2 regions of the Exiguobacterium sp. s34 genome follow, and region 1 is predicted to be linked to the other one. Evidence: riboswitches for the same ligand, from Rfam matches in the RefSeq annotation. Region 1 holds a riboswitch; the other holds the start of a gene.
What was found. A riboswitch is a leader RNA that binds a small molecule or an ion and turns the genes downstream of it on or off. The one in region 1 is predicted to bind S-adenosylmethionine.
Positions count from the first base shown of each region.

Region 2: another riboswitch for S-adenosylmethionine. It lies ahead of KNO87_RS12265 (methionine ABC transporter ATP-binding protein); the one in region 1 lies ahead of KNO87_RS10845 (Na+/H+ antiporter NhaC family protein).

Region 1 covers NZ_JACSKE010000004.1:279,533-285,215, reverse strand. Annotated here, with positions in the region: gene KNO87_RS10850 (GGDEF domain-containing protein) at 6-1,685, shown strand; SAM riboswitch class I at 1,784-1,879, shown strand; gene KNO87_RS10845 (Na+/H+ antiporter NhaC family protein) at 1,949-3,232, shown strand; gene KNO87_RS10840 (TVP38/TMEM64 family protein) at 3,250-3,894, opposite strand; gene trhO (oxygen-dependent tRNA uridine(34) hydroxylase TrhO) at 4,123-5,064, shown strand; gene KNO87_RS10830 (divergent PAP2 family protein) at 5,182-5,607, shown strand.
Region 2 covers NZ_JACSKE010000005.1:229,770-235,452, forward strand. Annotated here, with positions in the region: gene KNO87_RS12250 (MDR family MFS transporter) at 1-36, opposite strand, end outside; gene KNO87_RS12255 (MetQ/NlpA family ABC transporter substrate-binding protein) at 135-968, opposite strand; gene KNO87_RS12260 (methionine ABC transporter permease) at 999-1,661, opposite strand; gene KNO87_RS12265 (methionine ABC transporter ATP-binding protein) at 1,651-2,679, opposite strand; SAM riboswitch class I at 2,757-2,863, opposite strand; gene KNO87_RS12270 (thioredoxin family protein) at 3,315-3,572, opposite strand; gene KNO87_RS12275 (PTS sugar transporter subunit IIC) at 3,750-4,808, shown strand; gene gcvH (glycine cleavage system protein GcvH) at 4,855-5,238, opposite strand; gene KNO87_RS12285 (arsenate reductase family protein) at 5,287-5,640, opposite strand.

The DNA of each region.
Region 1 (5,683 bases):
AACGCATGAACCACTTTCGTAAGATGTCCGTGCTCGGTTGGAGTATATGGAGTGCCTTATTCATCTTCACCATCTCGTTATTTGCATTGGATGTCCTACACGCCCCGACGATTGATCCATTGTCGTTTATTTTAATTTCATTATTGGTCATCATTTTTCAACTCGACTCGATCGAAGTCAAAGGTGTGTACTTCACTTTTTCTGAAAGTATCGTCTTAATCTTATTTTTATTCTTTGGATTTGAAACAGCACTCATCGTCAACCAAATCGGGTTGTTCGTCTTTCAATTCGCCAATTTGAAACCGAAAGTCGCCATCCGTCGCTTCCGCTTCACGTATCCTTGGAATGCCATTACGGCGTACTTAGAAATCGTCATCCCGGCAGCGGTTTATCTCGCCCTTGGTGGCGAGACCGGTCTCGACTTTTATTCGCAAGATTCGTTCGTGCCGCTTGCCGGACTGTTCCTTGCCATCTTCTTAAACACGGTATTCCAAAAATATCAGGTGAAATGGTGGTTCCGCGTCGACATCGCATTGAGCGATTTTATGAAAATCGCTTTCTACACATACGTCGTCAGTTTGACCTTCATTTTAGCGGCATCATTCTTCCGGGAGACGAGTTTACTGGTCGTCAGTAGTATCGCCGCTGCCTTGACGTTCTTCATTAAACGACTTCTCATTCAAAAAGAACGGCAAGACGCCTTCAAATCTTTGATCGAGCAATATGATGAAGCTAAAGAAGCCGTCTCTTTGTCACAGAGTGAGGCGCAAGCAATCGAAGTCTTTTTAAGTCAGTGTGAACAGTTGAACCATTACGACGAAGGTTATATCGAGTTCAAATTGTTCGACCGCACGCTCTACTTCGATTTGAAGACGCGACAGCCCATCGATCGACCGGTCGTCTTTGCACTGCTTGAGATGAGTCAACCAATCGAGCAAATTCTCGACTATGAGATGCGGTTTGAATGGGATACCGCACTTTCCGACGCCTTCCATGACGATTATCATAGCTTTGTTTCTGTCCGTTCGGAGGAAATCGAAGAGATTCGTACATGGATCGTCATGACGGGAGAACCCGTATACGCATATCCGAAAATCATTCAGCATGAAATCATCAAGTTGTTGAAATCGTTCAATCGAACGATTAGCCGTTGTCACGAGCGGGATCGTCTCTATACCGAGAGCCGGACAGACAGTTTGACGCTTCTTGCCAATGCGCGTGCGTTTTATGAATACGGCATTCAACAAATATCGGATATGTCGATGTATCCGATATCTGTCGCCATGCTCGATATTGATTTCTTCAAAAAAATTAACGATACGTACGGTCATCAGGTCGGTGACCGAGTGTTACAAGAATTCGGTCGACGCATTCGGCAAGTACTTCGAACGGATGACTTTGCCGCGCGTTATGGCGGCGAAGAATTCATTTTACTACTCAACCATTGTGACATGACCCAAGCCATCGAAATCACAGAGCGGATTCGCCACCAAATCGAAGCGAAACCGTTCCTTGTTGACCATCATGAGATTTCTGTGACCGCGTCTATCGGGGTCGATACGATTGAAGCATTCGGGAACAAGCGTCTAGATGACACGATTCGAAACGCTGACCGTGCGCTCTATGTCGGTGGGAAATACGCAGGGCGGAACCGAGTAGCCCACTTCAACAATTTAACGACGTAAACTCCCCTTTCTCACATCGAATTGGGGAGTTTTTAGGTTGACAACCGGATTCGAAACAGGTACGTTAGGGAACGTGTTTAATAATTAGATAGATTCACTTTTTATCGAGAGAGACGGAGGGACTGGCCCTGTGAAGTCTCGGCAGCGGGGAACCTGTGCCAAATCCAGCGGGCGTATTGCTCGAAAGATGAAAAGGGTATTTCGCACGAAGGACCTTTTTCTCAAGAAAAAGGTCCTTTTTATTTTTTAGTGAGGTGATTATTTTGGAACAACCAACAGCCAACAAGTGGGCACTTTTGCCATTATTCGTCTTTTTGCTCTTTTTCATCGGGGCAGGTGTCTACTATGGGGATTTTTATAAGTTCCCAGTTCTCGTCGCAGCGATCATCGCATTGCTAGTCGCAGCATTCATGACAAAAGGAAGTGCGACACAAACCGTGGAGCGCATCGCACAAGGTGCCGGAAATCCGGGAATCATCATTATGATTTTTATTTTCTTACTCGCCGGTGCCTTTTCGACCGTAGCCGAATCGATTGGCGCCATCGACGCGACGGTTAACGCCGCGTTGACGCTCTTACCGCCATCGCTTCTCTTGAGCGGACTATTCGTCATCGCTGCTTTCATTTCAATGGCGATGGGAACATCGACCGGAACGATCGCAGCACTTGCACCCATTGCTCTCGGTATTCATGAAGAGAGTGGCGTGAACGTCGCCATCGCAGCCGCCGCAGTTGTCGGAGGCGCGATGTTCGGGGACAACCTTTCGTTCATTTCGGATACAACAATTGCCGCCGTAAGGACGCAACGGACGAACATGCGTGATAAGTTCCGGACAAACTTCTGGATTGTCTTACCCGCCGCTATCATCACGACGATTTTACTAGCGGTCTTATCGAACGGTGAGTCGACGGTCGATGTCGCTGCATTCGAATGGTATAAACTGATTCCCTATCTCGCGGTTATCGGCTTAGCGTTAACAGGACTGAACGTTATTCTCGTCCTTTTGGGCGGCATCACGCTCACTGGTATCATCGGTCTCCTCGACGGAAGCTTATCGGTGACAGCATTCGTGACCGCTATCGCCGACGGCATGGTCGGCATGGCCGAAATCTCGTTTCTGACGTTACTCATGGGCGGACTCGTCGGACTCATCTCGCACAACGGCGGACTCACGTATTTGCGTGACGCGTTGACGTCACGAATCCAAAAACGTGCCGGTGCCGAGTGGAGTATCGCTGGTCTTGTCAGCGCGACGAACGTGGCGACGGCAAACAATACAATTTCGATTCTCGTAGCCGGACCGCTTGCCGCAAACATTGCGGACGAATATGATATCGAACGGAAAAAATCAGCGAGTGTACTCGATATCTTCTCATGTGGGGTACAAGGAATTCTGCCATATGGAGCACAACTCCTCATCGCGGCAGAGCTGACGAAGACCGCATCGCCGGACCTCGTGCCGTTCATGTTTTATCCGTTCCTCCTCTTTATTTGTGGAGGGATCGCCATCGCATTTAACTTCCCGCGCTTTAAAAAACAGTCTTAAGCGAAAACACCCCTTGTTCAAAGGGGTGTTTGTCGTTTCGTGACCATTTCTTGTTTCAGTTGCTCGTTTCGTTTCTTGAAAGCGCGTCGTTTGAGAATTTCTTCTAATCCCCGGCTGATGGCCCATAATGCGACCAAAAGAAGACCGAGCATCGATAAACGAAATGGACTTTGGATAAACTCTTCCCACTGATCCCCGATGACAGAGAAAATGACGACGACGAGTAGTTTCCCGAATCCTGCCGCTAAAATGAATGTGCGGAGCGGCATCTGAATAAGCGCCAGCAAATAAGTGATCAAACTGACCGGGATGAACGGAAGTGAATACAAGAATCCGAGTGAAATCGGACTCATATGATTGATTCGTTCTAACCAATAAACCGCCACCTTATGTTTTTCGAGCCAGCGCGTCATCGGTTTTCGGAACACATACCGGACGGCTGCGAAGACGACAATTGTTCCGAGAAGGTTCCCAATCCACGATAAAAGGACTCCTAATAAAAAACCGTATGTCGCCGCATTGGCAGAAATGATTAAAACGAGTGGCAAAAACGGAAAGATCGCCTCTAAAAATGGAGCGCCGAGTCCGGCCCAAGGACCGCCAGGCAAGCTTTGAAGCCATTCAATCAATTGGATGATGTACTGTTGGAGAGAAGTGAGCATAGTCGTTCCACCTTCAACTTTCGTTACTACTACTCTATTACCCGAATTCGATTTACAAGACGCATCTCCCTGCATTCGTCAAAAAAAATTAAAAACCATTTGCGAAAATTCGCCGTGATATTTATCATATAATAATGGACTTGTGGTTGCAGGCAAGTCTATTCGTCGAACGACACAACCCAACGTTCGTTTTCCTGCAAAAAACTGAACACAGGGGAGCAACACAACATGGAAACAAAACCAATGCGGGTCTTGCTGTACTATAAGTATGTCAACATCGAAGACCCAGAAACACTCACGCAAGAACATTTGAAGTATTGTAAGGATCTCGGCATCAAAGGACGTATCTTGATTTCCTCCGAAGGAATTAACGGGACGTGCTCTGGTACTTGGGAACAAACTGAGCAATACATGAACGACTTGAAAGCAAACCCACTCTTCAGCGATATCGAGTTCAAAATCGATGAAGTCGAAGAGCATGCATTCAAGAAAATTTTTGTCCGTCACAAGAAAGAGCTCGTGACGTGGCGCTTTGATGGCGAGTTTGATGTGCCGAAACAACACGGTGCATACCTCGAACCAGCAGAATGGAAAGAGATGATGAATCGTGATGATGTCGTCATCCTCGACGTTCGTAACAACTACGAGTACGAACTTGGTCACTTTAAAAACGCGATCAAAATCGATGTAGAGGCTTCACGTTACATGCCGGAATGGCTCGAAGAGAACAAAGACCTCTACGAAGGGAAAACACTTCTCACGTACTGTACCGGTGGCGTCCGTTGCGAGAAATTTACAGCATATATGCGTGACCAAGGTCACGACAACATCTTCCACTTAAAAGGTGGCGTCGCGATGTATGGAAAAGACGAAGCGACAAAAGGAGAAAACTGGGATGGTGAGCTTTACGTCTTTGATGAGCGTATCAACGTCCCTGTCAACTCTGTGAACCCGACTGTTGTTTCACACTGCATGCACTGTGGGACAGAGACGGTTCGTTACGTTAATTGTGCCAACCCGGAGTGCAATGTACAGCATTTCTGTTGTGAAGAGTGTGAACCGAAACAAATGCGTTCATGCTCGAAAGAGTGTCAAGAACACCCACGCAACCGTTATATCATCGATAACATTGCAGAGAAACTTCAGGAAACTGAAGGAGTAGTCGGGTAACAAAAATCGACCAAAAGGTGTCATGGACAAGCCGTCCATGACACCTTTTTTGACGAAATCTTAACGTCTAGCCTGCCCCGCTTTCGGGTATATTGAAGATACTATGTCAGACAGGAAGTGAATAGATGCATGTTTAACGAACCTTTACTCGCCGCGATTCTCGCTTGGTTTATCGCCCAAGCAGCCAAGCTCGTAACCGAACTTATTAAAACACGGGATTTTGAAATTGAAATCATGTTCGCTTCAGGCGGTATGCCAAGCTCACACTCGTCTACGGTCGTGGCACTCGCGACGGCAATCGGACGGATGGAAGGCATCGACTCGAGCATATTCGCTCTCGCTGTCGTCTTCGCCACCATCGTCATGTACGATGCGACCGGCGTTCGGCAAGCGGTCGGCTTTCAAGCTCGACTGCTGAATGATTATTTCAAAGGAATTAAACACGAGACCCCACTCTTGAATGAACTCGTCGGTCATACACCGTTCCAGGTCATCGTCGGGGCGTTACTAGGTCTCGCTGTTGGCTTATTCTTCCCAATGTAATCCACTGAAGGTATGTCATTTCTCACACTCTCGATTCTTTTTGTGAAGTTTCACAAAGAAGAAGTTATACTCAGAG
Region 2 (5,683 bases), on a different contig from region 1:
GCCCCACGTCAGCGGATGAATCTGTGTGAGCTTCATCCAAATCCCCCCTTTTCTTTCATATATAGTGTACTTCTCTTCATGAAAGAACACTAGACAAAAAAAGACTCAGGGGATGACCCCTGAGTCGAGATTACTTATTGTTGTACCGGTACGACCGCACCTTTGTATTCGTCCAAGATCCACTGTTGTGTTTCTTTAGAAGTCAATACTTCGAGAAGTGCCTTGACGCGCTCATCTTCTTCGTCTCCTTCACGTGTGACGATCAAGTTGACGTATGGTGAGTCTTCGCCTTCGAGTGCGATGGCATCTTCAAGTGGGTTGAGACCTGCATCGATCGCGTAGTTCGTGTTGATGAGGACCGCATCGCCTTCTCCGTTGTTGTAAGCTGTCGGAAGAAGTGCTGCTTCCACGTCCGTCTTAAATTTCAAGTCTTTCGGGTTGTCGACGATGTCAGAGACTGTCGCATCGACTGTCTTGCCTTCAGCAAGTGTGATGAGACCTTCTGATTGGAGCATCGTAAGGATACGTCCGTGGTCAGCAACCGATGAACTCATGATGATTTCCGCACCTTCTGGAAGTTCGTCGAGCGATTTGTATTTTTGTGAGTAGACACCGATTGGCTCAATGTGGACACCACCCGCAGATGCGAATTTGTAGTCTTTGTTTTCAGCCATTTGCGACTCGAGGTATGGCTCGTGTTGGAAGTAGTTCGCATCGAGTTCCCCGCTTGCGAGCGTCTTGTTCGGAAGCACGTAGTCTTGGAACTTCTTGATTTCGAGTTTGTAACCTTTTGCTTCATATTCTTCTTGTACGTGCTCTAAAATCTCAGCGTGTGGTACGTTCGATGCACCGACGATCAATGTCTTTTCATCGCCAGACCCTGTGTCTGCCTCTTCCCCGCCGCAAGCCGCGAGAACTGTGAATGCTGATAATGCTGTCAATCCGAGTACTGTTTTCCAAGTTTTCATAATGAATCCCTCCAAATGGTATATGTGTGATTAAGCTGAACGTTTATCAATTTTTGTGACGAGTCGGTCACCGATGAATTGGATGACGAACACGATGATCAAGATGAGCACCGTCGCCACGAACGTGACGTCGTTTTGTGAGCGCTGGAACCCTTCCAAGAAGGCCAAGTTCCCGAGTCCGCCGCCCCCGACGACCCCTGCCATCGCCGTATAACCGACGATGGCAACGATGGTCACCGTGAGTCCTGATACGATTGCGGGAAGAGCTTCCGGAATCAAGACTTTATAAATGATTTGCCATTTCGTTGCTCCCATCGATTCGGCCGCCTCGATGACACCATGGTCGACTTCACGAAGCGCAAGTTCGACCATACGAGCGTAGAACGGTGCCGCTCCGATGATGAGCGCCGGAAGCGCCGCCGTCGAACCAAGCATCGTACCGAGTAGGAACAACGTGAACGGGATGAGCAAGATGATCAAGATGATGAACGGGATCGAACGAAACACGTTGACGATCGCGCTGACAAAGACGTAAATCGGACGATTCTTCAATAATAGCGATTCGTTTGTAATATAGAGAATCAAACCTAAAGCGAGTCCGATCACAAACGTCGCGACACCTGCGACGAGCGTCATGTATAACGTCTCCCAAGTCTGTTCCATCATGATTTGCCAGTCTACGTTAGGAAACATCGCTTTCCACCTCCACTTCTACAGATTGCGAACGAATCGACGCGATGGCGCGGTCGATTTCTCTTGCTTCCCCAATCAATTGGATGAATAGCGTGCCGAGCGCACCGACTTGTGACTGGGTCACATTCCCGCCGATGATGTTGAATCCGATATCGTGTGTTTTAAGGACGTCAGACAAAATCGGTTGTTCCGCCGTCTCATTCAAGAATTTCAATTTGACGATTTGACCACTTGGGTATCGTGCTTTCAAGTGTTCGAACGTGAGCGACAGATCGTCGACCGCTCCGATTTGCTTCACGAATTCTTTCGTGATCGGTTGTTCCGGATGTTGGAACACGTCAGAGACTTGACCCGTCTCGACGACTTTCCCCGCTTCCATCACGGCGACACGATGACAAATCTTTTGGATGACGTGCATCTCATGCGTGATGAGGACGATCGTCAAGCCGAGTTTCTTATTGATGCTGACGAGCAGTTCGAGAATCGAATCCGTCGTCTTCGGGTCGAGCGCACTCGTCGCTTCGTCACAGAGGAGCACCTCTGGATTCGTAGCGAGCGCGCGGGCAATCCCGACTCGCTGTTTTTGACCGCCCGATAATTGTGATGGGTAGCTGTCTTCACGACCAGCCAATCCAACGAGCTCAACGAGTTCTTGGACCCGACGTTTCCTCTCACTTGCCGGAACCCCAATCAATTCGAGTGGGAAGCTAATGTTTTCTGCGACCGTGCGCGACCACAGAAGGTTAAAGTGCTGGAAGACCATCGAGACGTTTTTGCGAACCCCTCGTAATCCTTTCGGGCTGAGCTTCGTGAGCTCACTCCCGGCGACCTCGATTTCACCGCTAGACGGTGACTCGAGACGGTTGAGTAATCGGATGAGCGTCGACTTCCCCGCCCCCGAATATCCGATTATTCCAAAAATTTCACCGCGATCAATCGTTAGTGACACATCATCGACCGCCTGGACACGACCATTCTTCGTATCGAACCATTTGGCGACGTTTCGTAATTGAATCAATTCTTTTCCCTCCTGACAACAAAAAAAGCGCGCACGTTTGAGCAAACGTGCGCACTTTATCGTACGGACAACGATTGCTCTCATCTCTCAAGGTTTCTCACCTTGCTGGAATTAGCACCATTTCGGATTGCTCCGCGGTTGCTGGGCGTCATAGGGCCAGTCCCTCAGCCTCTCTTGATAAGAGTGTTGTGTATTCGATTAGCTTTATCATAGCGACAGCTTTTTCTGCTGTCAAATCCTTTTTTCAAAAAAATTAAAAAAAGGTGCCGTCCGAGGACGACACAGAACGTAGCACCTTGAGTCACGGAAGGACAGCCCATAGATGAAAATCTTTTGCCCGTTCAAGATTTCCACCCTTATATGGGGGAGATTCACCAATCATCACTCGATCTTGACTTGGACCGTGCGATTATACGGAACGTCTTTCTTCGCTTGATTTTTTTGGGGGACAATCGAAGGGAAGACTGACGTGTATTCGTATAAAGTGTAGCAGCGGCTTCATCAAAACGTCTTGATGTCGGGAATATCGCGTCCTATTTTGTGTTCAAGTAAGATGTTGTAATGAATATACCATTCGTGAACTTTCTGTGTCAACTGATTATTTAAAATTTTCAGATTATTCTAATGTTCCTCTCTCACTTCACGAAAGAGAGGACATGCTGGACGTTTTGAAAAGCATAGAGACGATCCCGAACCTCGCCATTTTCAAGCTTTAATAGGGCCGGGACACTCATCACTTGATAGGCCTCAAGCTCTTTTGGAATATAGTTCGCGTCTCGCTTTTCAATCTGAATTTCAGGGTCAACCGCCTCGACGACCGTTAACATTTTCTCCGCGACAGCGCATGTACCACACATTGGCGCGTATATATATAAGAATCCGTCTGTAATCATTATTCTCACCTCTCTTGCCATTATAATGGTCGATTGATTCTCGTTCAAAAATCGTGCTCTCGTGAAATTTCAGAATTTTTCAATGATTCTCTTGACTCTTCTGTCGGATAGGAATAATATGGGTTCTAACTTTATCGCTTTTGTACATAACAGCAAAAAAGAAGGACAGGTGAATGAATGATGACGGAACAGGCAACAAGTACGACAAAGCAATTCACGATGAACGTCTTAAACGGTCTCAGCATGGCGATTCTGATCGCCCTCATCCCGAGCGCACTGCTCGGTGAACTCACGAAAGCCATACTCCCTTATTTTCCGTCTCTTCAATTCATATTGGATGCGACGACGATTGCGATGCGGCTTCTCCCAGCCATTATCGGCCTGGCCGTTGCGATGCAGTTCGGACGATCGATTCTAGAGGCAGGAACGATTGCCATCGCGACGTATGTCGGCAGTGGTGCCGTTCGAATTAACGAGGGTGCGTTCGTGATGGCAGGCATCGGTGACGTGATCACAGCCGGTGTGACCGCTGCGATTGCCACCCTTCTCGTCATGAAGCTCGCCCCCCACTTGAAGACGTATACGGTCATCGTTATGCCGATGACAGTCATTGTCGTCGCTGGTGGGATCGGTTCCTTCTTGTTGACGTACATCTCACAGATTACGACATACATCGGATACCTCATCATGACGATGACAGATCTTCAACCCGTTCTCATGGGTATCTTGATTGCGATGGCGTTCTCGCTCATCATCGTCTCGCCGATTTCGACCGTCGGAATTGCGACCGCGATTAGCCTATCCGGCGTTGCGGCCGGTGCGGCAAACCTCGGTGTCGTTGCCGCCGGATTCGGTCTCGCCATCGCGGGTTGGCAGGCGAACGCGACCGGTACATCGATTGCACACTTCCTTGGGTCACCGAAAATTCAAATGGCAAACTTCGTCCGACGTCCCATTATGATGCTTCCGATTTTGGCGAATGCGGCCATTCTCGGCGCCCTCGCCGGTATGTTAAGAATCGAAGGGACTCCAATCAGCGCCGGATTCGGTGTATCTGGACTCATCGGACCGGTGAACGCGCTACACCTCATGCCGGGCGGATTCGCCTTGTTCAACGTGCTTCTCGTCATCGTCTTGTTCGGTCTCATCCCGGTCGGACTCGGGATTTTCTTCTACCGTGTGTTCGAACGGGCGACACTCGTCAAATCGGATCACTATCGTCTCGATTTCGAGTAAGACGTAAAAAAAGCCGGCTTCTCCAATTCGGAGAGGCCGGTTTTACTTATCCTTGAATCATCGCTTCGTATTCTTCAGCTGTCATGAGCTTGTCGAGGTCCGACTCTTCCGTCAACTCGACTTCGACCATCCATGCGTTTTCAAACGGTGACTCGTTGACGAGTTCTGGAGAATCCGCGAGGTCCTCGTTCACTGCTGTGATGCGTCCTGATACCGGCGCATACAACTCAGAGACCGTCTTCACTGATTCGACTGAGCCGAATGGCTCGTCGAGCAAAATCGTACCGTCGACTTCTGGGAGTTCCACAAACACGATATCCCCTAGTTCGCTCTGTGCGAAATCCGTGATGCCGATGCGGGCTTTCGTTCCGTTTACTTCCACCCATTCATGTTCTTTTGAATAACGTAAATTTGCTGGTACTTTGCTCATCCTAACTTCCCCCTCAAATAAATTAGACTCACATCTGTATTATAGCACTTAGCCCCAAACGTCCGTAAAGGACTTTTCTGAAAATCCGACCGTCGTTTTTTCACCATTTGTGACGATTGGTCGCTTCAAAAGCATACCATTACTCGCCAACAGCTCGAGTTGTTCGTCTTCTGATAGATTTGGAAGCTGATCTTTGATACCTTCATTCCGATACACTTGCCCGCTCGTATTGAAGAACTTTTTGAGTGGTAAATCCGATTGTTTCCACAACTCGGCGAGCTGTTCTTTCGTCGGTGTCGATTCGACGATATGGACGTATGTATAATCGACGCCTTGCGCTTTCAACCATTTTTCTGCTTTTTTACACGTACTGCATGGTGGATAGCCATATAGTGTCACCATCTGTTCATCACCTCTCTCATCAATGTAGCATATTCTGAGAAAT